One region of the Pseudoalteromonas sp. PA2MD11 genome, then DNA from elsewhere that is predicted to be linked to it. Evidence: predicted binding sites of a transcription regulator. Region 1 holds the regulator's gene; each other region holds the start of a gene.

Region 1 (7,361 bases):
CAATTTTCATTTTCTTAAGAATTAATGGAATGCTTGCACCTGCAATACCTGCGGCAACAAGGTTCATAAACATTGCAAAGGCCAGCACTGCGCCGAGCTTAAAGTCCCATTGCCATAGGGCAACCACTCCAGCAATTAATATCGACCAAATAATACCATTCAGTGCGCCAATCGCCAGCTCTTTGAGTAATAAGAAGCGTTGGTTGGTTTGGTTGATATGGCCAACCGCTATACCACGAATAACCAGGGTTAAGGTTTGGCTACCTGCAACGCCACCCATTGAAGGTACGATACCATTGAGTACCGCTAAAATAGGTAAGATTGCTAAGGTGTTTTCGAAAAAGCTTGCCACAATTGCTGCTAGCAATGCGGTTAATAAGTTAACCCCAAGCCAAATAGAGCGACGCTGCGAACTTTTTAGCACTGGCGCAAAGGTATCTTCTTCGTCGTCAAGACCAGCGAGGCTTAGCATGCTGTGCTCTGCATCTTCACGGATTACGTCAACGATATCATCGATGGTAATACGGCCAAGCAAGTGAGCGTTATCATCTACAACAGGAGCTGAAATCCAGTTGTGACGCTCAAATAGCTGCGCCACATCGCTTTCATCCATAGAGATTAGGATTGACTCACAGTCTTCATCCATTAAATCACGAACAACTTTATCAGAAGGACTTGTCAGTAGCGTGGTTAACGAAAGCGCCCCTAAAAAGCAGTTATGTTTATCAACTACATATAAATCATCGGTACCCTCTGGTAACTCACCTCGTAAGCGTAAATAGCGTAAAACTACATCTAGGGTAACATCTGGACGAATGGTTACCGTATCGCTGTTCATCAGGGCTCCGGCTGAGCGCTCTTGATAAGAAAGCGCTTGAGTTGCCCTTTCTCTATCTTGCGAGTCCATCGCGCTAACAACGTCTTGATATACGGTATCAGGAAGACTACGTAAAACCTCACCTAAGTCATCGTCGTCCATATCTTCTGTAGCAGCAGCAATGTGCTCAGGCTCCATCTGGGCAATAATGCCAAGACGTACATCTTCAGAGAGTTCCTCTAGAACATCACCACGGACATCTGGGTCAACCAGCTGCCAAAGCATACGACGAATTTTATGGGGAGAAGACTCAAGTAAAAGGGCTGTATCACAAGGTGCCGTTTTGGCTAACATGCCGCGCACTTGAACAAATTGACCACTATTGAGTGACTTGGTCACTTGTTTGAGTTGTTGTAGTGGGTAATCTTGTTCAAAGGCTTCTGGCATTGGCGTCCTTACAACTGAAAAAAGTTTAAATAGGCTATGCAAATACAGCATAGTTGCTTTGTAGTGTATTTGCAGAGATATCGTCGCACTGCGATAAATTTATTAAGAGTTTTGTAATTTAGAAAAGCGAGCGATATAAAAGTAGGATATTTAAAGGGAATTTTAAATATCCGAAGTAAGTTTACCGTAAACCTTGAAGTCTTAGCAAATGCTATTCTTGCTCGTGAAAGCGTTGCGCAATTAATTCGCCGATTGCCGTTAATGCAGCGTCAGCGTCAGGACCTTCGCATACAACACGAACCTCTTTTCCTTGACTACTTTCAAGGAGCATTAACGCTAACACGCTGTCGCCTTCAGCTTCTTTCTCATCTTGAAAAAGTGTAATTTTGGCATCAAATTGCAGTGCTAGTTGCGCTAAAACAGTCGCAGCGCGAGCATGTAAGCCAAGTTTGTTTTGAATTAAAAAGGTATCTTCAGCGTGCATTGTTGGTGCCTAGTTAGATATCTTGTTCGCGGTGGCGAATTTTTACATTAGCATGAGTTTTAGAAAAGCTTTCACCAATTGTTTGCGCTAAGTAAACAGAACGGTGTTGGCCTCCTGTACAACCAATTGCAATGGTTAGGTAACTGCGGTTGTTGCGCTCTAGATGTGGCAACCAAGTCTGTACAAAGGTTTGAATCTGCCAAGTGAACTTTTGCACTATGCTGTGGCTAGCTAAATAATCCCTGACAGGCTGATCGAGGCCGGTTAGTGGCTTTAAATCAGGCTCCCAGTGTGGGTTCGGTAAAAAGCGTGCATCAAAAACGTAGTCAGCTTCTTTTGGAATGCCATGCTTAAAACCAAACGACATAAACGTAATAATCAGTTTTTTATCTTTCTTACCTAAAATCTTTTCACGAATTGATTCTGCTAACTGATGAACACTCAAATCAGTGGTATCAATCATAAAGTCAGCGCGGGTGATCAGCACATCAAGCAGGATTTTTTCTTGTTTAATGGCAAGATCAAGCGGTAAAGAATCAATCGATAATGGATGCAAACGGCGAGTTTCAGAAAAACGCTTGATTAGGGTTTGATCATCACTATCTAGGTAGAATAGTGTTGGGTTAGCAAAACCTGGCAGGTACTCAAGAATATCATTAAACTCTTGCTGCTCTTTCGGTAAGTTACGTACGTCGATACTGACGGCAATTTTGTCATAATTATCAGAAACACTTCGCACGAGCGAAGGCAGTAGGTTGACAGGAATATTATCAACACAGTAGTAGCCTAAGTCTTCAAGAACTCGTAAAGCGACCGATTTGCCCGAGCCTGAGCGACCGCTGATAATTATTAATTCCATTTATGCCTCTGATGCAATTACTTGAAATAGTTGCTGATCGCTTGTAGCACTTCGCAACTGTTTACAAAAATCTTTATCTTTAAGTCTATCAGCAATTGTTGACAAGGTCTTCAAGTGCAACTGGCAATCGCCATCTGGTACGATGAGTGCCACAAAAATATCAACGGGACGATTGTCTATCGCATCAAAATTGATGGGAGATTCACTGACAATAATAAATGCATGAGGTTCATCAGCACCACTCATTCGACCGTGGGGAATAGCTATTCCTCGGCCGATACCTGTACTACCTAACTTTTCCCTGTTCAGAAAAGCATCTAGGATATCTTGTTGAGATAAATGAGGAAACTGCTGGTGAGCTAACTCGCTAATATACTCAAGAATTCTTTTTTTGCTATTAAAAAGGACCGCAGCTTTGCTGCAGTCCTGATTAGTAAGTGAACTAAGTTTCATAATTTAATGTCGAGCTAATTTCTCTTTATGCTTAATGACTTGGCGATCAAGTTTATCGATCAATGAGTCAATTGCTGCGTACATATCTTGATGTTCTGTAGAAGCGAACAACTCGCCTCCGTTTACATGTAAAGTTGCTTCTGCTTTTTGGCTTAATTTTTCTACATCTAAAATGACATGAACATTATTAATATGATCAAAATGCCTTTCTAGTTTTGCGAACTTAGTGTTTACATAGTCTCTTAATGAATCAGTGATTTCTACATGACGACCAGTTAAATTTAGTTGCATAAGCATTTTTCCTTCTATGTAAAACGTCTAAATCAGACTCTTACGCTGATTAGACGGAGGTATTGCTAGAGACTCACGATATTTTGCAATTGTACGTCTAGCTACTTTAATTCCTTGCTCAGCCAATATATCTGCAATTTTGCTATCACTCAATGGTTTAGCTGAGTTTTCTGCAGCGACTAACTTCTTGATTAAAGCGCGTATTGCTGTAGAAGAACACTCACCACCATTTTCGGTGCTGACATGGCTTGAGAAGAAATATTTCAACTCAAAAATACCCCGTGGGGTATGCATATATTTTTGCGTTGTTACCCGTGAAATCGTCGATTCATGCATTTCGACCATTTCAGCAACATCATTTAGCACCATCGGCTTCATTGCCTCAGGGCCATGCTCAAAGAAAGCTTGTTGTTGTTGAACGATACAGTTGGTCACTTTTAAAAGCGTATCGTTACGGCTTTCTAAGCTCTTAATAAACCACTTTGCTTCTTGTAAGTGAGAGCGAATAAATTGGCTGTCGCTACTTGATTTAACAGAGCGAGACATCGCCGCATATTGGCTGTTCACTCTAATCTTTGGCATACAATCTGGGTTTAACTCGACTACCCAGCGGCCTTTCACTTTTTTCACTGATACATCAGGTATAACGTACTCAGATTCTTCGCGTACTATGCTATCCGCAGGCTTAGGATTTAAGCTGTGAATGAGCGTCATCACTTCTTTAAGCTCGTTTTCTTTAAGCTTAGTCTTTTTCATTAAAGTGCGATAGTCGCGACTTGCTAATAATTCGATATGCTCAGATAAAACCATTTTAGTTTCAGCTAAATATGGCGTATTGGCATCGAATTGACGAAGTTGTATACACAGGCACTCTTGTAAACTTCGCGCGCCGATACCAACTGGATCGAATAACTGTATTCTTTTTAAGACAGCTTCAACTTCATCTAGTTCGATTTCTTCTTCATCATTATTTTGATTAAAGCTTTCGACAATATCTTCGCAGCTAACCGTTAAAATACCTGAGTCATCGATAGCTTCAACGATGGCAACGGCAATCGCTTCATCGGTAGGACTAAATGGTGTGAGCTGTAGTTGCCACATTAAATATTCTTGCAGTGTTTCTGTTGAAGCACCTTGGTAAATAGACTCGTCTTCAGGCATTGGCCCAGACGATGTTGATGGGGCGGCACTCATGTACTCATCCCACGTAATATCCATAGCTAAGTCATCGCTAACCGTATCCTTACTCAGAGCATCACTACTTTCTTGCTCGAATTCGCTAGGTGCTTCGTCGGCAGACGCGCTGACTTGTACATCGTCAGACTCCGCTTTTTGCTCATTCTTACCGATGCTTTCTTCGTTGTAATCCGCTTCTTCCACTTCAAGCAGAGGATTACTATCAAGCGCTTCTTGAATTTCTTGCTGGAGATCCAATGTACTGAGCTGCAACAAGCGAATGGCTTGTTGCAGTTGTGGAGTCATTGTAAGTTGCTGGCCCATGCGCAGCTGTAATGATTGCCTCATGTATCCCTAACAATCCTTTTTAAGTTATCGGTAACGGTGAAGACACTGTTATCGATTTATTGTCGTTGTATAAGTCTAGCAGATGCTCTAGTCGGTGGCGTAATGGTTACAGCCTAAATTGCTCGCCTAGATAAACATCACGTACAGTTTGGTCAGCTAATACGTGCTCAGGTGTCCCTGATGCAATTAGCTCCCCATGAGAAACAATGTAGGCTTTTTCACAAACATCAAGGGTTTCTCGAACATTATGGTCAGTAATAAGTACACCAATACCACGATTTTTTAGGTGCTCAATAATTTTCTTTATATCTAACACCGAAATAGGATCAACACCAGCAAAAGGCTCATCTAAAAGGATAAATTTAGGATTAGCGGCTAATGCACGTGCAATTTCAACGCGGCGTCGTTCACCACCTGACAGTGCCATACCTTGGCTATCGCGAATATGTTGAATGCTAAATTCATCTAATAAGTTGTTAAGCGTCTCTTCGCGCGTTGTTTTGTTAAGATCTTTGCGGGTCTCTAATATGGCCATCAAGTTTTGGTAAACTGTTAATTTTCGAAAAATAGACGACTCTTGTGGTAGATAACCAATACCTAAGCGCGCACGGCTGTGCATTGGCAAAAGCGTGATATCGTTATCATCAATGCTTATTTTTCCTTTGTCGCTTGGTACGAGGCCTACAATCATATAGAAGGTCGTTGTTTTACCTGCACCATTTGGCCCTAACAAGCCAACAATACTGCCCGCTTCAACTTCAAGACCGACATTTTTAACCACTTGGCGGCCTTTGTAGCTTTTAGCTAAAAGCTCTGCTTTTAATGTGCTCATGGTTGGCCTTTATCGTCTTTTTTATTTTCTACAGGCACTAAAATAGTGTGTACACGATCTGTTGAGTTTTCGTCTTTTTCTGCGCTGATCAGCTGTTGAGCCATATCGTAGGTAATGCTTTTTGCCGTTACTTTTTGACCCGCTTGAGTGACTTCAGCTTCGCCATTGAGTGTTAAGAAGCGTTTCGCAACATCATAACGAACTTCTTCGGCGCTGGCGCTCATCACGGTGCCATCAGCTTGCTTTTCTTCGAAGTAAGCTGGTTTGCCTGTAGCGATAATTAATTCGACTGTACCTTCGGTGTCACCGCCATGTGCCTCAAGTCGCTCAGCTGTAATGCGACGATCACCATGCACGATCTCTACGTTACCTTCGAATATGCCAACGCCATCTTTTAGTTTACCGACTTGGCGATCTGAGCTAATGCTAATTTGAGCGCCTGTTTGCTCGGCAGCTGCGCCCGAAAAGGCAATCAATAAGCTTGGGATCAGGAGTAATTTCTTCAGTTTATTGGTCATAGTATATGGTTCGTGTATGGTTAGTTAACTCAACAATTTCGGCTTTTAAATCGGCTTTTAAGCCTTTACCGGTAATTTTTAAATTCGGTCCTGTTAGTGTTACAGGTTGCTTTGAAAACATCGTCATTTTATCAATGTCGACATTAATATTTTCTGCTTTTATATCTTCGATCATACCGTTATGGGTTAAGTTTTTAGCAACTACATCCCCTTCAAAAATCAGCTGATCATTTTCGTATAAAGTAGCTTCTTTGGCTCTTACTTGCCAAACTTGCTGATCGCTATAAATAGTAAAAATAGGTTGTTCAAAAAAGGTAAACCCTAATTGTTGATACAACTCCATTTTTGCAGCTGCCACTTTATGACTAATTTTACCTTGCTCGTCATAAGCTGTTTGCTTTAGAGCAACGGCAGTGTAATCAGGCGTTGCGATGATCTCGTCTTCACTAGTTATTGTATCAGTTGACTGGTTAAAGTACGGGTACCATAACCACACCATGCAACAGACAAAAACAATACTCAGTAAAATACGGGCTATATTCATGCGCTGGTTCCATCGCTAGTTAACGGCTTGCCGTTTTCTAACATCAGTAAATCAGTTAATTCACGCACGGCTCCAAAGCCACCCGGTAATAATGTGGTGTAATGAGCCAGCTTCTTGATAAGCGGGTGTGCATCGTTTACTGCGACAGCAAAGCCAACTTTTTCCATAACTGGTAAGTCTGGACCATCATCACCAATATAGGCAATCTGTTCATCTGTCAGCCCCAGTTTATCCTTTAACTCTTGATAAGCAATCAGCTTATCTTCTTGTCCCTGATAAATGTGCTGAACTGTTAGGCTAGTCATTCGCTGCTGAACTATTTGTGAATGGCGGCCAGTAATCACTGCCACTTCAAAGCCACTATTAATGAGTGCTTTAATACCAAAACCATCTTTAGTATTGAATGCTTTAAGCTCTTCGCCATTATTACCCAAATAAATTCGACCATCAGAAAAAACACCATCAATATCACAGATTAATAGTTTTATTTTTTGAGCACGCTGACTCACATCAGGGCTCAGGGGCTGGTATAGTTCGGCGAATGTCATTGCTTAGAGAACTCCTGCTTTTAATAAGTCTTGCATATTAAGGG
Region 2 (7,361 bases), on a different contig from region 1:
GTTTAGGCAATATATGGGCGAATAATGACCCCTTCTTCACCTTTTACTTCTTCCATTACCACATAAGTTCGGCTTTCACTGACATTTGGTAGTTTTAGTAGAATATCACCCAGTACATTTCGATATTCCGACATATCATTTACCCGTGTTTTTAATAGAAAGTCGAAATTACCCGACACTAAGTGGCATTCGATTATTTCGTCGTGCTTTTTAACTGCAGCGTTAAATTCTTCGAAAACATCTGGTGAGGTTTTAGTGATGGTTACTTCTACATAAACCGACAAACCTTGGCCAAGCTTAGCAGGATCCACTACTGCTTTATATCCAAGTATATACCCCTCTCTTTCGAGCTTTTTTACCCGTTCCAAACAAGGGGTGGCACTTAGCCCTACACGCCTTGCCAGCTCTACGTTAGAGATCCGACCATCGTGCTGTAATTCCATTAAAATTTTACGGTCTATTCTGTCGAGTAATTGATGCATAAGCCAAACCAGAGTTTTGCACTGTTTAAAATATATTTTTAGATTATATCACTAGAATAACACTTAAAAAAGGTGAGACACACTGGCTGGTCATGAATATAATAGTCAAAAATTTTATCCCGTTCTATTAAGGCGAAAAACTATGATTATTGGTGTACCTAAAGAAATCAAAAACCATGAATACCGTGTAGGTATGGTTCCTGCGAGTGTTCGTGAACTAGTAAACCATGGCCACCAAGTGTTTGTTGAAACTGATGCTGGTATGGGCATTGGCTTCACTAACGAAGATTATGTTGCAGCTGGTGCTGAAATTTTACCAACAGCAGCAGACGTTTTTGCTAAAGCTGAAATGATCGTTAAAGTAAAAGAGCCACAAGCTGTTGAGCGTGCAATGTTACGCGAAGATCAAATTCTATTTACTTACCTTCACTTAGCACCGGATCTTCCACAAACTGAAGACCTAGTTAAAAGTGGCGCAGTGTGTATCGCTTACGAAACAGTAACTGATTCACGTGGCGGTTTACCTCTTCTAGCTCCTATGAGTGAAGTCGCTGGTCGTATGTCTATCCAAGCTGGTGCACAAGCGCTTGAAAAATCAAACCACGGCCGTGGTATGTTACTTGGTGGTGTACCAGGTGTTGAGCCAGCTAAAGTTGTTGTTATCGGCGGCGGCATGGTTGGTCGTAGCGCAGCGCAAATGGCTGTTGGCCTAGGTGCTGATGTTGTTGTTCTTGACCGTAACATCGACGTACTACGTGCATTAGACGCACAGTTCGGTAATAAAGTTAAAGCTATCTACTCTACTGCTGACGCACTAGAAAAACACGTACTAGAAGCTGACCTTGTGATCGGTGGCGTACTAATCCCAGGTGCAGCAGCGCCTAAACTAGTAACAGCTGAGCACATCAAAGCAATGAAGCCTGGTTCTGCAATCGTTGACGTTGCAATCGACCAAGGTGGTTGTATCGCAACTTCTAAAGCGACAACTCACGCTGATCCTACTTACATCGTTGATGACGTTGTTCACTACTGTGTTGCAAACATGCCAGGTGCTGTTCCACGTACTTCTACGTTCGCACTTAACAACGCAACATTACCATTCATCATCAACCTTGCTAACAAAGGTTATAAGAAAGCGCTTCTTGACGATGCTAACTTCTTAAAAGGCTTAAACGTGATCAAAGGCCAAGTTACTTATAAAGAAGTAGCTGAAGCTTTCAACATGGAATATGTTGACCCACGTACAGCAGTTGAAAATGCTTAATTAGCATTGTGAAACAAAAAAAGCAGCGAAATCGCTGCTTTTTTTATGCCTGTTTGCAAGAGAAGTGCTACTTGCAAACAAGCTTGAAAATAGTTTTTAACGACGCTTAGTTTGTTTAGCGCGTTGATTGTGCTTTTTAACCGCCTTACGGATTTGGTTAATTTTAGCACGCTTGTCTTTACGCTTTTCAGGAATAACCGACAGCTTAGTTTGCGTTTCGCGGCCTAGTTGTACTGTTTTACGTAAATAGTTAACCGTGTCTAAATCAAGTTCAGCCCAACCACCTTGTGGCAAACGCTTATCAAGCTCTAACTTACCGTAACGAATACGGATAAGACGCGATACTTCAACATCTTGTGATTGCCATAAACGACGTACTTCGCGGTTACGACCTTCTGTTAAAGTTACATTGAACCAACGGTTGATACCTTCACCACCCATAGGTTTGATGTTTAAAAATTTTGCAGGGCCATCTTCAAGCTCAACACCTTTTGTTAAAGTTCGTAGCGTTTCATTAGTCACTTCACCAAAAACACGAGCTGAGTATTCACGCTCTACTTCGTAGCTTGGGTGCATTAAACGGTTAGCAAGCTCACCATCGTTAGTAAACAGCATTAAACCTGCGGTATTGATATCTAGTCGGCCCACTGCAATCCAGCGTTCGCCATCAACACGTGGTAAACGGTCAAATACCGTACGACGACCTTCTGGGTCTTTACGCGTACATAACTCGCCTTCAGGTTTGTTATACATAAGCACACGACAAATTCGGTCGGCTTTGTCTTCGATTTTCACCACGTGACCGTCAACGCGAATTACATCGGTTGCTTCTACGCGGTCGCCTAAACGGGCCACTTTACCATTCACGCTCACGCGGTTGGCATCGATGTATTTTTCCATTTCACGACGTGAACCCACGCCAGCACGGGCTAATACTTTTTGTAACTTTTCAGTTTCTACATTACTCATTCAGATAGTTCTCTCACAGAAGGATCGCTCAATAACTGGTTGATTTTACTCTCCTGAAGTTCAGGTAACGGCGGTAATTCATCTAAACCAGCTAATGAAAAATAATCTAAGAAAGCGGATGTTGTGGCATACAACGCTGGGCGTCCAGGCACCTCCTTATGGCCAACAACCCTAACCCACTCTCTTTCTAATAAGGTTTTAATTATTCCTGAGCCAACAGCAACCCCCCGTACTTGTTCAATTTCACCACGGGTAATAGGTTGTCTATAGGCAATCAAGGATAACGTTTCTAGTAGTGCTCGTGAGTATTTAGGTGCGCGCTCTTGCCATAAGTTTGCCAGCCAAGGCGCTAAACTAGCGCAGGCTTGAAACCTGTAACCGCTGCCTACTGCAACAAGCTTAATGCCTCGGGTTTGATAATGCGTTTGAATTTGTTCAATTGCATTATTAATGCGCGGCATAGATACGCTTAAATCAGCTAATACTGTCTCTTTTAAATGACGTTTAGACACAGGTTTTCCAGCAACAAAAATCGCGGCTTCTATGATTTCGACTAACTGTTCATCACTGATACGTTTTGTGGCCATCGCTACTAAAGGTCATTTTAAATCACTAACGCTCTATTATGACAGAAGTCGGCCAAGGTTGGAAAAATTATTGTAAAAAAGCCAGTGTAAAACACTGGCTTTGGGGGATATTTACGAATGAATATTGAAATTAGCTATTTTTAACCATTTCAAGGGCATCATCTTCGGCAACGTCGCTGCCATATTTGCTAATGTAATTAACAAACTCAGTGCGGCTTATACGCTTATCTTTGTTGCTATCCATATAGCCAAAGTGATTTGCGATATCGTCGTCATCGGCTTCTTCAATTGAAACATAACCATTTTTGTCGTTATCTAACGATTTAAAGTCATTTTCGATTGGGTCAAATTTAGCGATTTCAGCTTTAAATGCTGATTCAGATACCTCACTATCAGCTGCCACCTTGCCTGTATTTAATTGCATGTAGGCATTAAATTCAGTACGGCTGATTTGCTCATCCATATTGGTATCAATGTTTGAAAAATGCTCCCAAATTGCATCATCGTCAGCTTCTACCTTAGAGATATAGCCGTCATTGTCATTATCTAGACTGCCAAAATCGCTGTCGATTTTTGCTAAAGAGTTACTTGCAGAACATGCTGAAAGACTTAGTGCTGCTAAAATTGTAGATGCTAAAGTTAACTTTTTCATAAGACATTTCCTTGTAGTCGATTAGATTCAGTTAGACTATTTCAAGTTGAATGCCAAAATGCCTTATTGACTAAAATCAAGCACTTACAATCTAGTTAAGTTACTGTTAAGCCTATGATTTAGCAAGCTTTTCATAGGTTACTGTAATTTTTTCATAAAAAAAGCGCTCCGAAGAGCGCTTTTTACAAATAACTATACTGTCGCTATTAGATAGCTGCGTTTTGGTAACGCTTAACGAAGTCTGTTACTGCTTCGCCATTACATTTTAACGTGTCTAAGTTACCAATTTTTTCACGCACAGGTGTTAAACCTTTTTTAAGTGCAGTGATGCAAAGTTGAGTTTCTTTTTGCTCATTTTTAGCAAACACTTCAATCGCTGCTTTTGCTACTTCTTGTGATTGTGCTTTTTTTGCAATTTCACGGATGTCAGTACCGTTACATAAAATGCTTTTTGAAAAACGTGACATTGAAATGCCATGCTTTGCTGCTTCTTTACGTGCAGCGGTAAACCCTTCGTTTGCACTTAAGCTACATAACTTCGATTCAAGACTGTTATCAGCTGAAAAGTAGTGCGGGTTGCTTGCTAATGAGCCAAATGAGATACATGCAAGAGAAAGCATCACTAATTGTTTTTTCATGGTTTACCTTTAAATAGTACATAATATGAACGGATGGTTTTCGCGCATTATATAAACAAAAATAAGCAGATCAACTGAATTATTTATTTAATTTAATAATTAATAGTGAGTTAACAATGTTTTTAAATTAAGCAGCAATTGATCAACATTTACCCAATTTGATTTTCGTAATTAGCTCATGAATAAGCCCTAGTTTGATGATAGAATTGCGCTAAACACTGAAACAAAAATAATAGGTGCACCATGAAGGTAATCTCATTTAACATTAACGGCCTGCGCGCTCGTTTACACCAATTGCAAGCCGTAATTGATAAACATCAACCAGATATTATTGGCTTACAAGAAATCAAAGTACATGATGAGGCCTTCCCTCTCGAAGACGTACAAAAAATGGGTTATCACGTTTATTTTCACGGTCAAAAAGCACATTACGGCGTGGCAATGTTATGTAAACAAGAGCCAAAATCAGTTGTTAAAGGCTTTGCAACCGATACCGACGAATCACAACGTCGTATGATCAGTGTTACCGTGACACAAGAAAATGGTCGTGACCTAACGGTGATGAATGGCTACTTCCCACAAGGCGATAATATTGCCCACGAAACTAAATTCCCTTATAAGCGTCAGTTCTATAAAGATTTAATGACTCACTTAGAAGATAACCACACGCCAGAGCAAGATGTTATTGTGATGGGCGACATTAATATTTCACCGACCGATCTCGACATTGGTATTGGTGAACCAAACCGTAAGCGCTGGTTAAAAACAGGTAAGTGTTCGTTCCAACCTGAAGAGCGTGAATGGTTAAGCACGTTATTAAACTGGGGCTTTAAAGATACCTTCCGCGAACTTTACCCAGAAGAAACAGAGCAATATTCGTGGTTTGATTACCGCTCAAAAGGTTTTGATGACAACCGCGGTCTACGTATTGATGTGATCTTAGCAACCCCTGCTCTTGCTGAGCGTTGTGTTGAGTCTGGTATTGATTACGAGTTGCGCGGTATCGAAAAACCATCTGATCATGCGCCAATTTGGTCAACATTTAACGCATGATAGACACACTGCAATGGCAGCTCCCATTGTGGAGCTGTGTGGCTATAATAATTTGGCTCAGCTTTGATAAACAAAGCCTGTCACATTTGCTGGCAACACCGATAAGACAAGTGGGTGTGCTCACATGTGCTTTAGTACTTGCGGTACTGTGGCGCATTAAAGCGGGGATATTGCCAGGCCTCGAATTGCATATTTTAGGGGTTACTGCAGTGACCCTAATTTTAGGTTGGCGGCTGGCTATTTTTGCAAGCCTTCTTGCAAGTTTACTCTTGGTATTAGTCGCTCAGTTGCCAGTATCAATACTGCCAGTGCATTTATTGTTTACTGCTTTTTTACCTATTACATTGAGCTATTTGTGTTTTGTAGTTTGCTATAGCTACCTGCCTAGACACTTTTTTATTTATATCTTTTTATGCGCGTTTTTAACCGCTGCTGTTATCGCCTGTATTAAAATACTTACCAGCGGTGTGTTTTATTACTTGCTTGGTGATTACAGTTTTATTGAGATTTCAGAAAATTATCTGATTCTGTGTACCATAATTTGGTTTCCTGAAGCAATGCTCAATGGCATGGCCATTACCTTGATGATCACCTATCGCCCTCATTGGGTTAAAACCTTTTATGATAAGGACTATTTAGACTCATGAGTCTTCACTATCACTGCCCGCTTTGCAAACTTGAACTTACTCTAAACGACAAAACTTACCGTTGTGACAATAACCACAGTTTTGATATCGCCAAAGAGGGTTATGTCAATTTACTTCCCGTGCAAAATAAAAAGTCGAAACAACCGGGCGATAACCTTGAAATGGTGCAGGCTCGCCGCGCTTTTTTAAGTGCCGGACACTATTTGTTTTTACAGCAGTCTTTAGCTGAGTTAGTGGCATCTCTCGAACCAAGTTCAGTGATTGATTTAGGCTGTGGTGAAGGTTTTTATACTCAAGCTATAGCTGCACAGTCGAGTGCCGATGTATATGGTGTTGATATATCTAAGCCCGCGGTCAAATACGCCGCTAAGCGTTACGAAAATGCGCATTTTAGTGTCGCGTCGATTAGCCAAGCCCCTTTTGCAGATGCGCAGGCTGATGTGCTTGTTAGTGTGTTTGCCCCTTTATTTGCACAAGAACTTGCCCGCCTTGCCAAGCCGCAAGCTAGTTTAATTGTTGCAAGTCCTGGCCCTTGGCACCTTAAAGAGTTAAAAGCGTTTATTTATGCTGATGTAAAACCGCATACAGAGATAGAACCACCAGCAGGCTTCAGCAAAGAGTCGATAAACTTGTTAGAACAGCAGGTGCTGTTGTCTGTCGAAGAGATTAAACATTTAATTATGATGACGCCTTTTGCATGGAAATTCCGCCCGGAGCATTGGCAGCAGATTGAGCAGCAAGGCCCACAAAAAGTAACGTTATCGTTTTATGTGAGCCAGTTTGTTCGCGATTAGAAGTGTTCTTTAGTGAAGGCTTTATCCATTTTTTCGAACATATCTTTTAATAATTGAGCTAAATCAGTATAGCGTGGTTTTTCAGTCGTTAACTGTGACTGATAACCATGCGCCTTCATTTTACTGTGCAGCTCGGTGTACCAACTTAGCATTGCTGGCTCTAAACGCGTTTCTGCACGGCGGCCTAGCCACAACAAACCTTGCAGCGGTAGTGATAAAAAGAAAAGCGCGATAGTGATAGCTTGTGGAAAATAATCACTACCTAAGTAATTCAC
Region 3 (7,361 bases), on a different contig from region 1:
CAATTGCTGAAGATGAGCAACTCGCTTTACGCCTAGCTGAACTATCTGAAGTTGACATGCTCGTTAAACAACACGCAGCACAGATTGATGCAATCCCCTTGTCTGATGAACTTGCACAAACAATCGAGCAACATAATAAAGAGAATGTCGTTTCGCTATCTAGATGGCAGCAAATTAAACTAGCTGGTCGCAAACAAATGGCCGTTGCAGCAAGTATTGCGGTGCTTTTTACAGTCGCTATTGCTAGCTTTGTTCAACAACAAGGTTTGGAACAACCCATTGCCAACGCATTAGATCAACAACTGAGTGGCGACAACACGGTAATAGATACAAACAGAAGCCTAACTGCACAGCTTAGCTTTGTTAATACTAATGGCGATTTTTGCCGCCAATACACGCTGTATTCTAAAACTACCCAGCAAACACATATTGCTTGTAAACAACAAGGAATTTGGCAGCTTCATGCATCAAGCGAGCAACGCGCAATGTCAAGCCAAAGCTATCGCTTAGCAAGTAAAACACCTGCGCTTGATAGTTACATCGACGAGCACATTCAAGGCCAGCCGTTAGACCGTAACGCCGAACAACAAGCACTGACTAGCCATTGGCAATAAGCGAGACAATCATGAAACACGTATTATTAGCTTATTTTGCCATTGTATTAATTGGCTGCACCAGCAGCCAACATTCGAATGATAAAAACATTCCTGGCCTAACAACTAAGCAGCTTGCGGATAATCAATATATCCTTCAATACGAGACTCGTCACGGTTCAAAGCGCTCAGCGCTTGAGCAAAGTATGCTGCAAGCCGCCAACATTACGATAGACACCGGTTATGACTGGTTTCTCGTTGCCGAGCAGGCAGTTGATGTTGAACGCGCCAAGCCCACTAACAAACCACGTTTTGAGCAAAGAGCACACTGCGGTTTATTAACCTGCACAAGTCAAACTTCGCCAGCACTGCATGAGTCAACGTTATTAGAGCGCACAATAGTCGTACAATTAACAATCATTTTAGGAAAAGGCATAAAACCAAGTGAGAAAGCGCATGATGCTTATACGCTAATTGAACAAGCTAATAATTCATAAAATTAATATTTAAAGGTAAAAATTATCCTCATTACATCTTTTTACCTACGGCTGAACTGCATAAGTAATTACACCGTTAATCACTAATACTTTGATCTCACTTAAGTGAAATTAACTAGATAAGCGCTAAACTTACCACAACTTGATTAATTGTAAGGATGTAGCCATGACACACCTAGTTAGTGATTTAATGACGCCAGACCCATTTGCTATTAGCGCGCAAAATACCCTGCATGATGCTCATAATCTAATGAAAGAGAAAAATGTTCGTCATATCCCCGTGATCAATGAGCACGGTGGTTTGGTTGGCATGTTAACGCAAAAAATCATGATTGCTCAGGTAATGAATATCATGGCGAATTACAGCGCCAGCGCCCTCGAACGCAAGGAAAAGCAAACTAAAGTGGTTGATATTATGGCTACCGATTTTACCAGCATCTCGCCAGAGCAACCGCTTCACGAAGTTGCTAAGTTTTTTGTTGAAAACCGTCATGGCTGCATGCCTGTGGTTGATAAAGATAACAACCTAGTGGGCATTCTAACTTCATCTGATTTTGTTCGTTTAGCAGCTGCATTGCTTTCTTAAGTCGTAACTTTGTATCTGCACACTGAATTTTTTACAGAAGGTGTGCAGAGTTTTCATACTTCTTCTTAGCTAGTATCCCCCCTCTCAAGACTTAAATAAAATTAACCCTTTAAATTCAGAATCTTATAATTTAAAAATTATTAGGCACAACGCTTGCTTCTGTGTAATTACACATGCTTTTTAGATTAAAAGCGAAAGGAAATTTACAAATAATCTCGGAGGAGTAATGAGTAATTCATCATCAAAAATCGCAGAATTTACAGCACCGGGTGTTAAAGACCAAGCTGCAGCGGACACGATTGCTATTCTAGACCAACGCATGGTCGCTTTAATCGATTTACACCTCACTTTAAAACACATTCATTGGAATGTTGTTGGTCCTAATTTTATTGGTGTACACGAAATGTTAGACCCACAAGTAAGCGCAGTGCAAGAGATGACTGACACGATTGCAGAGCGTATTGCAACCATGGGCGGCGTACCTGTTGGCACACCTCAATCAATTGTAGAACGCCGTACTTGGCAAGATTATTCAATTGGTAAAGGCTTAGTTACTGACCACCTAACAGCGCTTGATAAAGTGTATAACGGTGTTAATAAAGACCACCGTGCAGCTATCGATAAGCTTGGTGAGCTAGACCCAGTTTCTGAAGATATGATCACCGGCCAACTGGCTGATTTAGAACAATTCCAATGGTTTGTTCGTGCGCATATTGAATCGTCTACCGGCGAATTGAAAGGTTAAACCCCCTAGGTCTATCCGAAGACCCCTTGCCCAGCATTTGCTGGGCTTTTTAATGCTTTGTTACAGCCAACCTTTATGTTTAAAGAACAAGTAAGGTGCAAAGCCAGACAGCAACATAATGCCAATTGCAAACGGGTAACCCCATGCCCATTGCAGTTCAGGCATACTGTTAAAATTCATCCCATAGATACTGGCGACAACGGTCGGAGGTAAAAACACCACTGAGGCGATAGAGAAGGTTTTGATAATTTGGTTTTGTTCGATGTTAATAAAACCCTGAGTCGAGTCCATTAAGAAATTCACCTTATCAAACAAAAATGTACAGTGAGACATAAGGGTATCAATATCGAGTACAATTTCACGTAGTGATTCGCGGTCTTCTGTCGGCGCTCCTAGGTGGCGCAGTAAAAACGAAATATTCCGGCGCGTATCCATCAAACATAAACGCACCTTACCGTTATTATCTTCAAGGCGAGAAATTCGGCTAACGGCTTCTTCTAAGTCAGAGTCATCCTCTTCAAGTACATAGGCACTAAGTTTTTCTAACTGATGATGCATGTCTTCAAGCATATCAGCGTGGTTTTCGACTTTTTGGTCAAATAAAGTCACCAAAAGTTGCTTTGGATTATCACACGCCACTTGCCCTTTCCGAGCACGTAGTCGTAATAGACGAAAATCAGCTAGTTCATCATCGCGGATTGTCAGCAAACAGTTGTCTTGTAACAAACAAGCTACGGTTACCGTGTTAAAGCGCCCTTCGTTTGGTGACATGAAAAGCGCATGCACATGCAAGCCTTCATGGTCGATAAAACAACGGGAAGAGGCCTCGATTTCTTCAACATCATCAGCGCCGGGTAAGGTGATATTAAGGGTGCTTGCCAGCGCTTGTCGTTCTTCTTCAGTCGGATTTATAGTATCAATCCAATGGGCATTCTTAATAGCGGTTGCAAGAGGCATATCAGCAGCTGGCTCTGTTTCTGTTATCACACCTTGGTCTATAGAAAAAAATCGTAACATGCGCCCTACTTAAAAAATAAAATTATTTAAAGAATTTAGGTGTTTCAAAGACAAACAATATATCAGTGTTTTTATGGAGCAAGCCATTAAAATAGCTTGGCAAATGCAAGCTGGTTTCGCCCAGATAATTTAGCGCTATACAGTGCATTATCAGCTCTTTTCATTAAAGATATTAAGTTTTCTTCATGAGAACGGTCCCAATCAGCTACCCCTAAACTAACTGTAATCTTTAGCGGTTGCTCAGCGTAATTAATTGTCATCTTTGCGACAGATTTACGGAGCAATTCTAGCTTCTGTTTTGCCTCTACCACTCGCGTGTTTACCAAAATTAGAGCAAACTCTTCACCCCCTAAACGACCTAGTAAATCCTCTTGCCTTAAAGTTTTCTTGACTAGGTTTGCAAAACTTACCAATACCTCATCTCCAGCAGCATGACCGTATGTATCATTAATTTTTTTGAAGTGATCTAAGTCTAAATAAGCAAATACAACTGGTTGATTATTACTTTGACACATTTGCAATAGTTCATTCCCTTGAGCTAGAAACTCTCGACGAGATAGCAATCCTGTTAAATGATCATACATTGCTAGTTTTCGATGTGTTTCCTCTAATTTTTGAACTTTAATCATCAAACCACAAATAGACCATGAAACGATTGGCGCAGTAACTGCAGGAGCAATTGTCGCTATAATAAAAATGATAGGCATCATTTCTGTCCCTGTAGCAAGAAGAATCAAGAAAGTAATCTGTAAAGAAATTGCAATACTAATTACAGTAATAAAAAGCATCCTAAGCCAACGGCTTTTTTCTCTTTCTCGATAATCCATTAAAGTTCGTTCTGTTTCATAAAAACGCCTCATGCAAGCCTCCCGCCCTCAAAGTAATTGATGATCGAGTATAATCTAAATTTCATCCAACAAGACTAGCACAAAGAGTTGAACTACGAAGTTACACCCCTAAATACATATTGATTGTGATAACTATTTTCATTTGCATTTAATTAATTATAATAGGGCTACTATCATTCAAGTGAGTGCAAATATGAAATACTTAAGCGTTATGTTATTACTGCTTTCAAGCTCAGTCTTCGCTGAGCAACGAATAGTGAGTGCCGGAGGAACATTAACAGAAATTATATTCGCGTTAGGTCAGCAGCAAGAGCTAGTAGGTGTTGATCAATCGAGTATGTATCCAAAAGCGGCCACAGAGTTACCTCAGGTTGGGTATTACCGCGATCTTGCTGCGGAAGGTGTACTTTCTTTACGCCCAACGGCACTTTTTGCACTTGAAGGAACTGGCAGACCTGAAGTATTGAAACAAATCAGTTCGACTGGTGTAACGTTAAAAACCTACCCTAAGCCAGACTCTATCAGTGAGCTAAATAGCTTAATTACTAATTTAGGTAATGAATTAGGTGCGCAAGAGCAAGCACGTGCTTTAAATCAAAAAATCCAAAATAGCTTACCTGAAAAATCTTCGCTTACTGGTAAAAAAGCACTTTTTCTATTATCGGCCAATGATAGAGGCTTAGTTGCTGCCGGTACTGATACCGTGCCGCAAATGTTGTTTGAATATACTGGAATTAAAAACTTAGCGCAGGCTCACTCAGGCTTTAAACCATTAAATAGAGAGATCCTTGCCGTAGAGCAACCCGATTTTATTATTGCACCTGCTCATGTCGTTTACTCATTAGGTGGTAAAGATGCATTTTGTAAGCTGCCCGCTTTATCTTTATTAAAAGCAGCACAAAACTGTAAGTTACTGGTTATGGATAGTTTATTATCATTGGGGTTAACACCAAGAATAGCGATTGCCATTGAGCAAATTAGTGAATATCACAATAAGCTATGAACGGTTCAATTACTTTACCAATAGTGCTAAGAACAAGGCTTTTTCCTAATAAATGGATAGTCCTTTGCGTTCTGAGTATTGCCGCCTTATCTTTACTAAGCATTGGTTTTGGCCCCGCAGGCTGGGACTGGCGTTTAGCTATTGCTTGGCTTGCACCAGAGCACTTTACACAGTTTGACCCGTTACAAATTAATGTTGTTACGCAAATTCGTTTACCACGTTTTATGTTAGCAGTAATGATTGGTTTAGTGCTGGCTCAAACTGGTACGGCGACTCAAGCCCTGTGCCGTAATCCACTTGCCGACCCATCTATTATTGGTATTAGTTCAGGCGCTGCAGTTATTGCCGTGGCATTTATCGCACTGGGTGCGAAATTTGATTTTCAAGCCGATAAATATTTACCTTATGCCGCATTTTTAGGTGCATTGTCTGTCACGCTTTTTGTTTACCTTATCGCTAAACAGGCCGGTCAAGTTAATGTGACGACCTTGATTTTGGTCGGTGTAGCAGTAAACGCTCTTGCCTTTGCATTAATAGGGTTATTAAGTTTTTATGCTGATGACAGTGCGCTGAGGTTAATAAACTATTGGACTATGGGCTCACTTGGCGGTGCTACGTGGGCTAATTTAAATCAAGCATTACCACTGTTACTTATCAGTGCAATTGGCCTGTGGTATTTAAAAGAACCTATGAATTGTTTACTGCTAGGTGAATCACAAGCTCAGTATTTAGGAATAAACACGCAGACTCTTAAATTTCAAATCATTATTTTAGTTGCATTAGGTGTGGGAGCAAGTGTCGCAATGACAGGCTTAATCGGGTTTGTTGGTTTGGTTGTTCCGCATATTGCAAGGCTTATGGTGGGTCCCCATTTACGGGTTATGATGCCTTTGTGTATGTTGCTTGGCATTATCGTTTTATTACTCTCTGATTGGCTCGCACGCACATTAGTCATGCCAGCAGAACTTCCTATTGGGATTATCACCGCCCTACTTGGTGCGCCTTTGTTTATCTACCTTATTTTAAAAAGTAAGCAAGGAGGCGCAATTGCTTAGTTTTAATAACTTAAGTGTTAATTACGGCGAAAAAGCCATCTTGCAAGATTTAACTGGTGAGATTAAAGCAGGTCAATGTGTGGGCTTAATTGGTGAAAATGGAGCTGGAAAATCCACCTTGCTCCACACTCTAGCCGGAAGTCATCCTTATCAAGGTGAAATACTGCTCCACAACCTCCCCTTAGCAAAATTTAGCCAAGCTAAACTGGCCCATCAACGTGCCGTTGTTATGCAGTCTCAGCAGCTAGGTTTTGCATTCACAGTGCAAGAGCTTGTCGCAATGGGGCGCTACCCTTACAAAGAAACAACGCAGCACTGTGCTAAAAAAGTAGCTCAATACATTGATTTTATGGAGCTGGGTCACTTGAGAGATCGTCGTGCCACGGCTTTATCGGGCGGCGAGTTACAACGAGTGAGTATGGCGCGTTGTTTAGCGCAACTCGATGCATTTAGTGATGATGCTCAGCCGAAACTCATGTTATTAGATGAGCCAACTTCAGCGCTCGATATGCGCCACCAGCATGCTTTATTGGGTTGTGTTAACAAGTTTGTTGAGCAAGGCAATGCCGCCATTATTGCAATCCACGACTTAAATTTAGCAAGTCTTTATACCAGCGACATTATTATGTTGCATCAAAAACACATTTTGGCGTCTGGCAGAACATCAGATGTCCTCACTGAACATAATTTAAAACACATTTACGCCATGCCTTTGTATGTTAAGTCACATCCACTGCATGATGCCCCAATGATTTATTCTCAACGTCAGGAGTTTTCATGAGAACACAAGCCGTCAACGACGCCAAGCAATTGGTATACAAAAAAAATAGCGGAGTAATGTCTACCCTTTCATATAATTTACGCGGCTATCCATTTGGCTCTGTAACTCCTTACATGTGTGATGAGCAAGGAAAACTGTATTTTTTTATCAGCGATATTGCTCAACACACTAAAAACCTAGTTCACGACAAGCGCATGAGCCTAACAATATTTGATGCAGCGCAAACAGGTGATCAA
Region 4 (7,361 bases), on a different contig from region 1:
AGATGAGTATGGTGATTAATTGCTCTAATTCAGTTAGTTAACTGAGTAATGAAAAGCATTAATAATTTTGCTGCAAATTGTTTATGTTATAAAGCTACTTTTTACTAACAACATGATTTGCAGCGAATTAAAGCACTAAACTGAAATTATAATAAAAACATAATGTTAGTGTTTATTTTCAATATCTTAAATTATCTTTTAGCTTTTGATGTACAGGTAAGTACTAACAGATAGTCTTCTTCAAAGTAAGAAGCAATTTTTTAACGGTACGTTTAAGAATCCTGATTATGAAAGATTACTTCAAGCCTTTTCGCTGCAGTATATACCTAATGGTGTTATTAACTGTTTCTGGTTGCAGTAATGAGCTGCTGCTAAGCTCTACCGTTAATTCTATGCAAAGTTTTGCATTTCGCTTAATCGATCCTATTTTTCAAATTAATGTAAAAACTAGTTCTGAGCTTCAATCAACGGCTACACAAAAAAATACCCTAGCCACTGCTGCTATATTAGCACCTACAAAACCTAATTATACTTTTGCGTTACAGTTAGCATCAGTTAGCTCTGAGACCGCAATAGAAGTCACCTTTCATAAAATGGCAAAACAAGCGCCTAGTATTTTTCAAGGTAAACCAATTTTGAATGTTGAAGTTGCAGACGTGCATGATAGAACTTTCTACCGCTTAAAGTTTGGAGGCTATAAGTATTTAAAAAATGCGAAAGCTGACTGCGCGGCTATTAAGCGACAAGGTATTGATTGTTGGGTTAGTAAATACACAGATAATCGAATTTATTTTTAGCGTCAAATATTCACTCTAAAGGTGGCATTTTTATTGCTAAGATTTAAGTCTGTTTTTTAGAATTGACGTCACCATGCATTTTTCTATTTTCTCTAAATATTTATTGTTAACCATCTGCTTAACTGCTTTAACAGCATGTATGATGAGCCAAGAACAAAGCCAGCCTGTTTATACTGAACAGCAGGTACAGCAATTTGCTGCCGAGTGGCAAAATCAACAGCCTAGCATTGAACGTCTTGCTGCAATGGAAAAAGACCTTGCGTTGTTAATCGAGGTACTTTCGGCTAATAGTGATTTAACTGCACAACCATCGGCATTTGAGCCGCAAAATGATGTGATCTATCACCAAAGTGAGCAAATACAATCTCAGCAATCATCATCAATCGACTCATTAGAAACGATTATTGCTGCAAACAAAGCAGCAGAAGCAGGTGTGCAATTAGGTTTATATTTAACGCCGAAAAAGGTCAGACATCAGGTCTTGAACCTTAAACGTGATTATCCTGCTGTTTTAAATGACCTAGATTTTCGCTTTAAAACTCGTGAGCAAAAAGGGGTAACCTTGTATGGATTACGAGCAGGTCCATTTGCAAATTATACTCAGGCGACAGCTTTTTGTGAGATAGCCAAAAGAATGGGGCAAACCTGTGTGACGGCACCGTTTCTTGGGCAGATGCTATAACCGCTTATTTAACAACAGAAGGGAATTGACCCTTCTGATAAACCATTCGCCTCCTCAAAAAATTAGCTACATCAGCCTACACAATTAAATCATTGTCTGAATGCAACGCTAGCTTATTGGTATTTTAGAAGTGACGTGTTCTTGTTACCACGCTTCGGCTTTTCATAATAATCCCATCAACAATAATACTTAGGCATAATTATTGCTTTGAACTTACTAAGTTTAGTGAGGATGGCAATTATGCGCCTGTTATTTTATTCAGTTTTTTTAGTGTTGGTGGGTTGTAGCTTAACTGAAGAGCCACAAAAAGCGCCCCCTAGAGAAACCCCAAAATCGCCGATGGCACCTTATACGGTGCATCAATACGTTGCTGATCTAAGTAGTCAGCTGAGCCGTATTCAAGGCCCTTACAAAGGCAATGCACGTATTGCTGTGACCAGTTTTTATATGGCTGATGGCTTAGGCACTGATTTGGCAGAAGATCAGGGCAGTGGCTTGAGTCAGCAAATTCAAGAAAGTTTATTAACGCAATTTACTCAGCTTGGTTTTCATACCATAGAGTATCGATTAGAAAATACTTTAAATTTGCAGCAATCGGCCGATAGTGTACTTAGTCGTGATGTAAATACCTTACGTCAACGTCAGAATATTGACTTTGTTATTACCGGCACACTGACGCGGCAACAACATGCCTATATAGTTAACGCCCGATTGGTAAATACCAAAGATCTGCGAATAGTCTCAGCAGCAAGCACCGAGATCCCTATCAATGTAATGTGGGGCGCTGAAAAAGTTCAGCAACGTGATGGCCAGTTGTATCGAAGCGAATATTAAGAGGAACTCATTTAATGAAACGTTTAATTTTAACTTTATGTTTGCCTTTTGGCTTTGGTTGCTCGTCAATGTTAACTGGTGATACAACTCAGCAAGATAATGAGCCTCAATTAGCTGCGCAAAGAGAAGTTGCCGCGCCGCATAGTAACGACAGTGTGTTTCAAACCAATCAGGCGGTGATGAATAACAGCACCTTTACCGCTGCACCAACGCGCAAAAATATTAATCACTATGTGCGTGGCATCATGCAGGACTTAGTTGAAAACTTGCAATATGTTAGCGATAACACGCCGGTTGCTGTTTCAAGCTTTGTATACCTTGATGCAGATTACAACTCAACGAATTTGCTAGGTAATCAAATTGCCGAAAGTTTCATTCATGAGCTTCACGCATTTGGTGTACCTGTCATTGATTTTAAAACCACTGATTACATGCGTGTCACACCAAGTGGTGACTATGTTTTCAGTCGTGATTATTTAGAGCTAAGCCAAGATCAAAACTTCAATTATGTATTGGCAGGTACTTTGGTTAATCATCAAAGTGGTGTGCTCGTTAATGCCCGCATTGTTGGTTTAGCAAGCAAAGCAGTTGTAGGGTCAGCGCAAGGTTTTATACCACAATCAGTGGTTGATGCCCTTGATAGCACCAACCGTAGTGATGGTATTACACTTAAACAAGCAAGTGAGTAAGCTATGAAAGGTTTTGTCTTAGCATCGTTAACGCTCGCGCTTTCTGGCTGCCAATTGCTGCCAGAGCAATCAGCAGAGCCGCAAAATACAGCCCAACATGCAACTGCATCAGCAAGTACTCAAGTCGATTATGTTGCTATGCTGCAAGCGCTTGAGCAAAAAGATATGCAGCAGGATAACGCTAACCATAGTTTATTTGTGCCTTATCAACATCATAAAACCGTTGTTAATTATGTCGAGCAAATGGCCCTTGAATTAGTGGATACCATGCAACAAGAAAGCGAGTTAGGAATAGCCATTACTAGCTTTGTTGATTTAGATGCGAGCCTAAAAAACAGCTCTCAACTTGGTAATCAACTCTCTGAAACAATGATGCACCAGCTGCAAAAATTCGGCTTTGGCGTTGTTGATTTTAAAGCGATGGATATCATTAGTGTGACCTCGCGTGGTGATTTTGTGATGTCGCGTGATATAGAAGAGTTAGCCGAGCGTCGCATCGCCAGCCATGTACTTACTGGCACGTTGATATATCGCCCTAATGGTGTTGAAGTGAATGCGCGAGTAATTAATTTAAACTCAAAGCTGGTTATTGCTAGCGCACAAAAAGTGATCCCATATTTTGTGCTGAAGAATGAGTCAATCAAATCAGCAACTGCTCGCGTTAACTAGCCTCATTATTTTACCGATCGGCTTGCTCTAAAGCCGGTTGGATTAATTTCTTGATTACCAAAGCCTTAGACCGTTATAATTTTCTGTAGCTTTACCTCAGCTTTTGAGTGGCCTCTTAGTTAAATGGATATAACGGCCCCCTCCTAAGGGGCAGTTACAGGTTCGATTCCTGTAGGGGCTACCAATAAAATCAATGGTTAGTCATGTTCTTCTTTGAAGCAGATTTGTAGCATTAAAGTTCCAAATCGATTGCCTAAATCAATATCCGATAAATTTGAGTGTTCTATTAAATAATACAGATTTCTTCATTCGAACAGTCTTCTTATCAAGTCGTTTTTTAGTGCTGCCAGCATTTCACTTACTCAACACTATGTCTATTTTCAATATTTAAAAACAATACGTTTGTCGTGTTCTTTACTGTTTTTCTTGCTGTTTGATTGAAATCTAAACTAATCATTATTTTGCAGATTAGTTTTAACCCCGCCTATAAAAGTGACAGGTTCTAACTATTTACTATGGCTAAAAACAGAATAAGGATATTGATATGTTGATTATTACGAATAGAAACATAAATAAATCAAACTTTAAAAATGGCGTAGGCGATCACAATGCTTTTGGTGACTACGCAAACGCTAAAGGACCTAATGAAGTTAGGCTCGCTCATGCAGATAAAGTAGAGGGAGTATGGCAAGTGCGACTAGTCACTGAGCCATCTAAAATCACAGAGAATAATATTCCCTCTAAAAAAGCATTTGCAGAAGTTCGTGAACGGCTCACTTCTTCAGGTAAAAACTGCGTTTTTTTTGTTCATGGCTTTAATCAAAGCTTTTATAAGAACTTAGAAAAGTCATTAGCATTAGAAAAAGAGCATGGGGTTGAGGTTGTTGTTTTTTCTTGGCCCTCTAATCCTGGAGGTTTTAAGACAAAAGAATACCGAAGCGCTAAGAGAAATGCACAGGCGTCAGTTGGTGCTTTGGATGCTACGTTGGAAAAGCTAGGTCATTACATGAAAGAGCCGTTTAATAAAGAGGCCCTTGAGGCATGTGATATTAAATTTACCTTTATGACATACAGTTTGGGGAATTACTTGTTTCAGAATTACGTTATCAACGCTTTATACGAAGCTGAAACAAGAATGTTTGATAACGTTGTATTGTGCCAAGCTGATGTTGATAACGCAGGTCATCAACATTGGGTAAATAATATAGAAGCTGGAAAACGAGTTTATATTACGATCAATGAAAATGATTGGGTCCTAAAATGGTCTGATGCGAATTTTCAAAAAGATCGGTTAGGAAGAACTGCTAGGAATTTGGTCGCTTCAAATGCTTTTTATTTTGACTTTACTGGCGGCCCAAATGTAGGAAAAACCCATGGCCTGTTCTATGAAAAGACAAATGATGTAGTTAAATCATTTTTTACAACTGTTTTAAATGGCGGTAGAGGTGAGGAGACTGATGGCTTAGTTTTTGATAGTAGGTTGAACGCTTATAGATTTTAGCTCTAAAATGAGGCTATTAATTTTTTAATAGCCTCATTAAAATTAACCCGTTACTTTTTCAAGCTCGCCTGTGCGCCATGGTTCAATGATGATTTTGATATGGTCGTTTGGTTTAAATAAGGTATCAAATGCACCTTGTACGCCGTCGATGCCGACTTTACCAGTACGCATTTTTTGCCATGCAATTTTGCCTGACGCGATGTTCTCAAGTGATTGTGCAAACTCTTCTGGTTGGTAGTAATAAGAGAAAATAAGGTCTAACTCTTTCACTGTGGCATAAGCAAAGTTAACGTTTAGTGGCGCGGTATGTACACCAGTTACAATGATTTTTGCTTTTGCTGGCGCACGTAAAATGTAATCGTTTAATAGGCGGCTTACACCAGCACATTCAAAAATAACCACCTTGTTGTTACCCGCAAGTGCTGCGGCTTTAGCAACTTCATCATCCTCCATCGGGTTAACATATTCTGTGGCGCCAAATTCAAGGGCAATTTGTTTTTTGCTCTCTTGTGGATCAGAGGCAACGATGTGTTTTACGCCTTGAAGCTTTAACGCGGCAATCGCGGCAAGGCCAATTGGGCCACAGCCAACCACAATGGCAACATCATCATTATTCATTTGTGCACGGTTCACTGCGTGCAGGCCAACAGCAAGTGGTTCTGTAATGGCTGCTGCTTCTGATGGAACAGCATCAGGAATAGGTAATAGCAAGGCTTCATCAACAATAAAGTATTCAGAGTAGGCACCATATAGCCCAGGGGTTACACCTACGCCAGCGCCGCCCGCAGAAAGTAAAATTGGCACTGAGGTTACGCGGGTGCCTTTAGCTAATTCGCCTTTAGTATTTGGGCCATAGCTAACGATTTCTGCCGCGTACTCATGGCCTAATAATACTTCTTGGTCATTGCCTGCCTCTTTAGCCATGATGCCAAGGTTTTTATAGATATCGAATACATCGCTTGTGTGGCGGGTTATATGAATATCAGAACCGCAAATACCGCAAGCTAGGCTTTTTACAAGTACTTGGCCGGGTCCGGGAGTAGGAATATCAATTTTTTTTACATGCAACTTGCCATTTTGCATGGCAACAGAATTCATTTGGCTCATATGTGTGTCCTCAATTCACCTTATTTGTGAATTATTAGACTAAAGTAAAGTGCCTGCCTTAATCTTGACTTTTTACGACAAAAACACAGCTTATTACGACGCTGTTGTTTATAAACTGCTCATTGTGAAATGTTTAAAGTAAAAACCCTCAAAGTGATAAGGGTTTTAACTTTGACATTACAGAAGTTTAGCCGAAGTAGGCAGTATTGAGGTACAAGTGAGTTAATACACCAGCAAAGTAACCGAGTAAAATGACCGGTGACCATTTTAAGTGGCTATTAAAGGTGTAGATCCCTCGCGCTTGACCCATGAGTGCAACCCCAGCCGCGGAGCCAATTGATAACAGGCTACCACCAATTCCGGCTGTTAGCGTGATAAGCAACCATTGACCGTGCGACATATCAGGCATCATTTGCAGCACTGCAAACATCACTGGAATGTTATCTACTACCGCTGACATTAAACCAAGAATAATGTTCGCACCGGTGGCAGACCAGTTGTTATAAAGTAAATCAGAAAGTAGCGCTAAGTAGCCGATAAACCCTAAACCACCAACACAAATAACGATGCCATAAAAGAACAAGAGCGTGTCCCACTCTGCTCTCGATACACGGCTAAATACATCAAAAGGAACAACGTTACCTAAGCGAGATAAGCGTTCTTTATCACCTTCACGCTCTGCCATCGCACGCTTTCTGGCAAGAGAGCCAGGGAGTGTCACGCGTAAGAAGTAACCAAAAAACTGTAAATAGCCAAGGCCCATCATCATGCCCACAACTGGCGGTAGACCAAAGGCGGTTTTTAGCACCACGGCGGTTAAAATTGTCAGTAAGAATAAGCACAATATGCGAAGCGCACCGCGTTTAAGTTCAATATCTTCATCGGCCGTATCAGGGTGACGGTTATTGATAAATAAAGACATAACAAAGGCAGGAATAATATAGCTGACTAAAGCTGGCAGAAATAAAACAAAGAACTCGGTAAAGGCAACAACATCGGCTTGCCAAACCATCAGTGTCGTGATGTCACCAAATGGGCTGAATGCGCCGCCGGCATTAGCGGCAATCACTATATTTACGCAT

What was found. Region 1 encodes sigma-54, which starts transcription at its own class of promoters, with help from an activator protein. Its sites were predicted from a motif close to GTTGGCACGNNNNTNGNNT; they were not measured.
Region 2: ISP07_RS15800 (EF-hand domain-containing protein) is a predicted target of sigma-54. The motif match lies at 3,994-4,012, and genes of this name have one in related genera.
Region 3: dps (DNA starvation/stationary phase protection protein Dps) is a predicted target of sigma-54. The motif match lies at 1,817-1,835, and genes of this name have one in related genera.
Region 4: ISP07_RS10955 (FlgO family outer membrane protein) is a predicted target of sigma-54. The motif match lies at 1,669-1,687, and genes of this name have one in related genera.

Annotation. Positions count from the first base shown of each region.
Region 1 covers NZ_JADKNF010000012.1:50,326-57,686, forward strand. Annotated here, with positions in the region: gene mgtE (magnesium transporter) at 1-1,264, opposite strand, end outside; gene ISP07_RS13605 (HPr family phosphocarrier protein) at 1,476-1,748, opposite strand; gene rapZ (RNase adapter RapZ) at 1,762-2,607, opposite strand; gene ptsN (PTS IIA-like nitrogen regulatory protein PtsN) at 2,608-3,060, opposite strand; gene hpf (ribosome hibernation promoting factor) at 3,064-3,351, opposite strand; gene ISP07_RS13625 (RNA polymerase factor sigma-54) at 3,379-4,875, opposite strand; gene lptB (LPS export ABC transporter ATP-binding protein) at 4,982-5,707, opposite strand; gene lptA (lipopolysaccharide transport periplasmic protein LptA) at 5,704-6,225, opposite strand; gene lptC (LPS export ABC transporter periplasmic protein LptC) at 6,215-6,769, opposite strand; gene kdsC (3-deoxy-manno-octulosonate-8-phosphatase KdsC) at 6,766-7,317, opposite strand; gene ISP07_RS13650 (KpsF/GutQ family sugar-phosphate isomerase) at 7,321-7,361, opposite strand, start outside.
Region 2 covers NZ_JADKNF010000015.1:88,009-95,369, reverse strand. Annotated here, with positions in the region: gene lrp (leucine-responsive transcriptional regulator Lrp) at 3-482, opposite strand; gene ald (alanine dehydrogenase) at 625-1,746, shown strand; gene rluB (23S rRNA pseudouridine(2605) synthase RluB) at 1,843-2,715, opposite strand; gene scpB (SMC-Scp complex subunit ScpB) at 2,712-3,302, opposite strand; gene ISP07_RS15800 (EF-hand domain-containing protein) at 3,433-3,954, opposite strand; gene ISP07_RS15795 (exonuclease III) at 4,161-4,592, opposite strand; gene xthA (exodeoxyribonuclease III) at 4,836-5,645, shown strand; gene ISP07_RS15785 (energy-coupling factor ABC transporter permease) at 5,642-6,292, shown strand; gene ISP07_RS15780 (putative RNA methyltransferase) at 6,289-7,086, shown strand; gene yfbV (terminus macrodomain insulation protein YfbV) at 7,083-7,361, opposite strand, start outside.
Region 3 covers NZ_JADKNF010000001.1:575,358-582,718, forward strand. Annotated here, with positions in the region: gene ISP07_RS02455 (anti-sigma factor family protein) at 1-614, shown strand, start outside; gene ISP07_RS02460 (CC0125/CC1285 family lipoprotein) at 626-1,090, shown strand; gene ISP07_RS02465 (HPP family protein) at 1,257-1,676, shown strand; gene dps (DNA starvation/stationary phase protection protein Dps) at 1,903-2,421, shown strand; gene corA (magnesium/cobalt transporter CorA) at 2,482-3,438, opposite strand; gene ISP07_RS02480 (GGDEF domain-containing protein) at 3,525-4,298, opposite strand; gene ISP07_RS02485 (heme/hemin ABC transporter substrate-binding protein) at 4,480-5,289, shown strand; gene ISP07_RS02490 (FecCD family ABC transporter permease) at 5,286-6,344, shown strand; gene ISP07_RS02495 (heme ABC transporter ATP-binding protein) at 6,337-7,125, shown strand; gene ISP07_RS02500 (HugZ family protein) at 7,122-7,361, shown strand, end outside.
Region 4 covers NZ_JADKNF010000008.1:135,355-142,715, forward strand. Annotated here, with positions in the region: gene ISP07_RS10945 (SPOR domain-containing protein) at 288-797, shown strand; gene ISP07_RS10950 (SPOR domain-containing protein) at 871-1,479, shown strand; gene ISP07_RS10955 (FlgO family outer membrane protein) at 1,720-2,313, shown strand; gene ISP07_RS10960 (FlgO family outer membrane protein) at 2,328-3,002, shown strand; gene ISP07_RS10965 (FlgO family outer membrane protein) at 3,006-3,671, shown strand; tRNA gene ISP07_RS10970 (tRNA-Arg) at 3,781-3,855, shown strand; gene ISP07_RS10975 (alpha/beta hydrolase) at 4,216-5,172, shown strand; gene ISP07_RS10980 (zinc-binding dehydrogenase) at 5,215-6,279, opposite strand; gene nhaD (sodium:proton antiporter NhaD) at 6,467-7,361, opposite strand, start outside.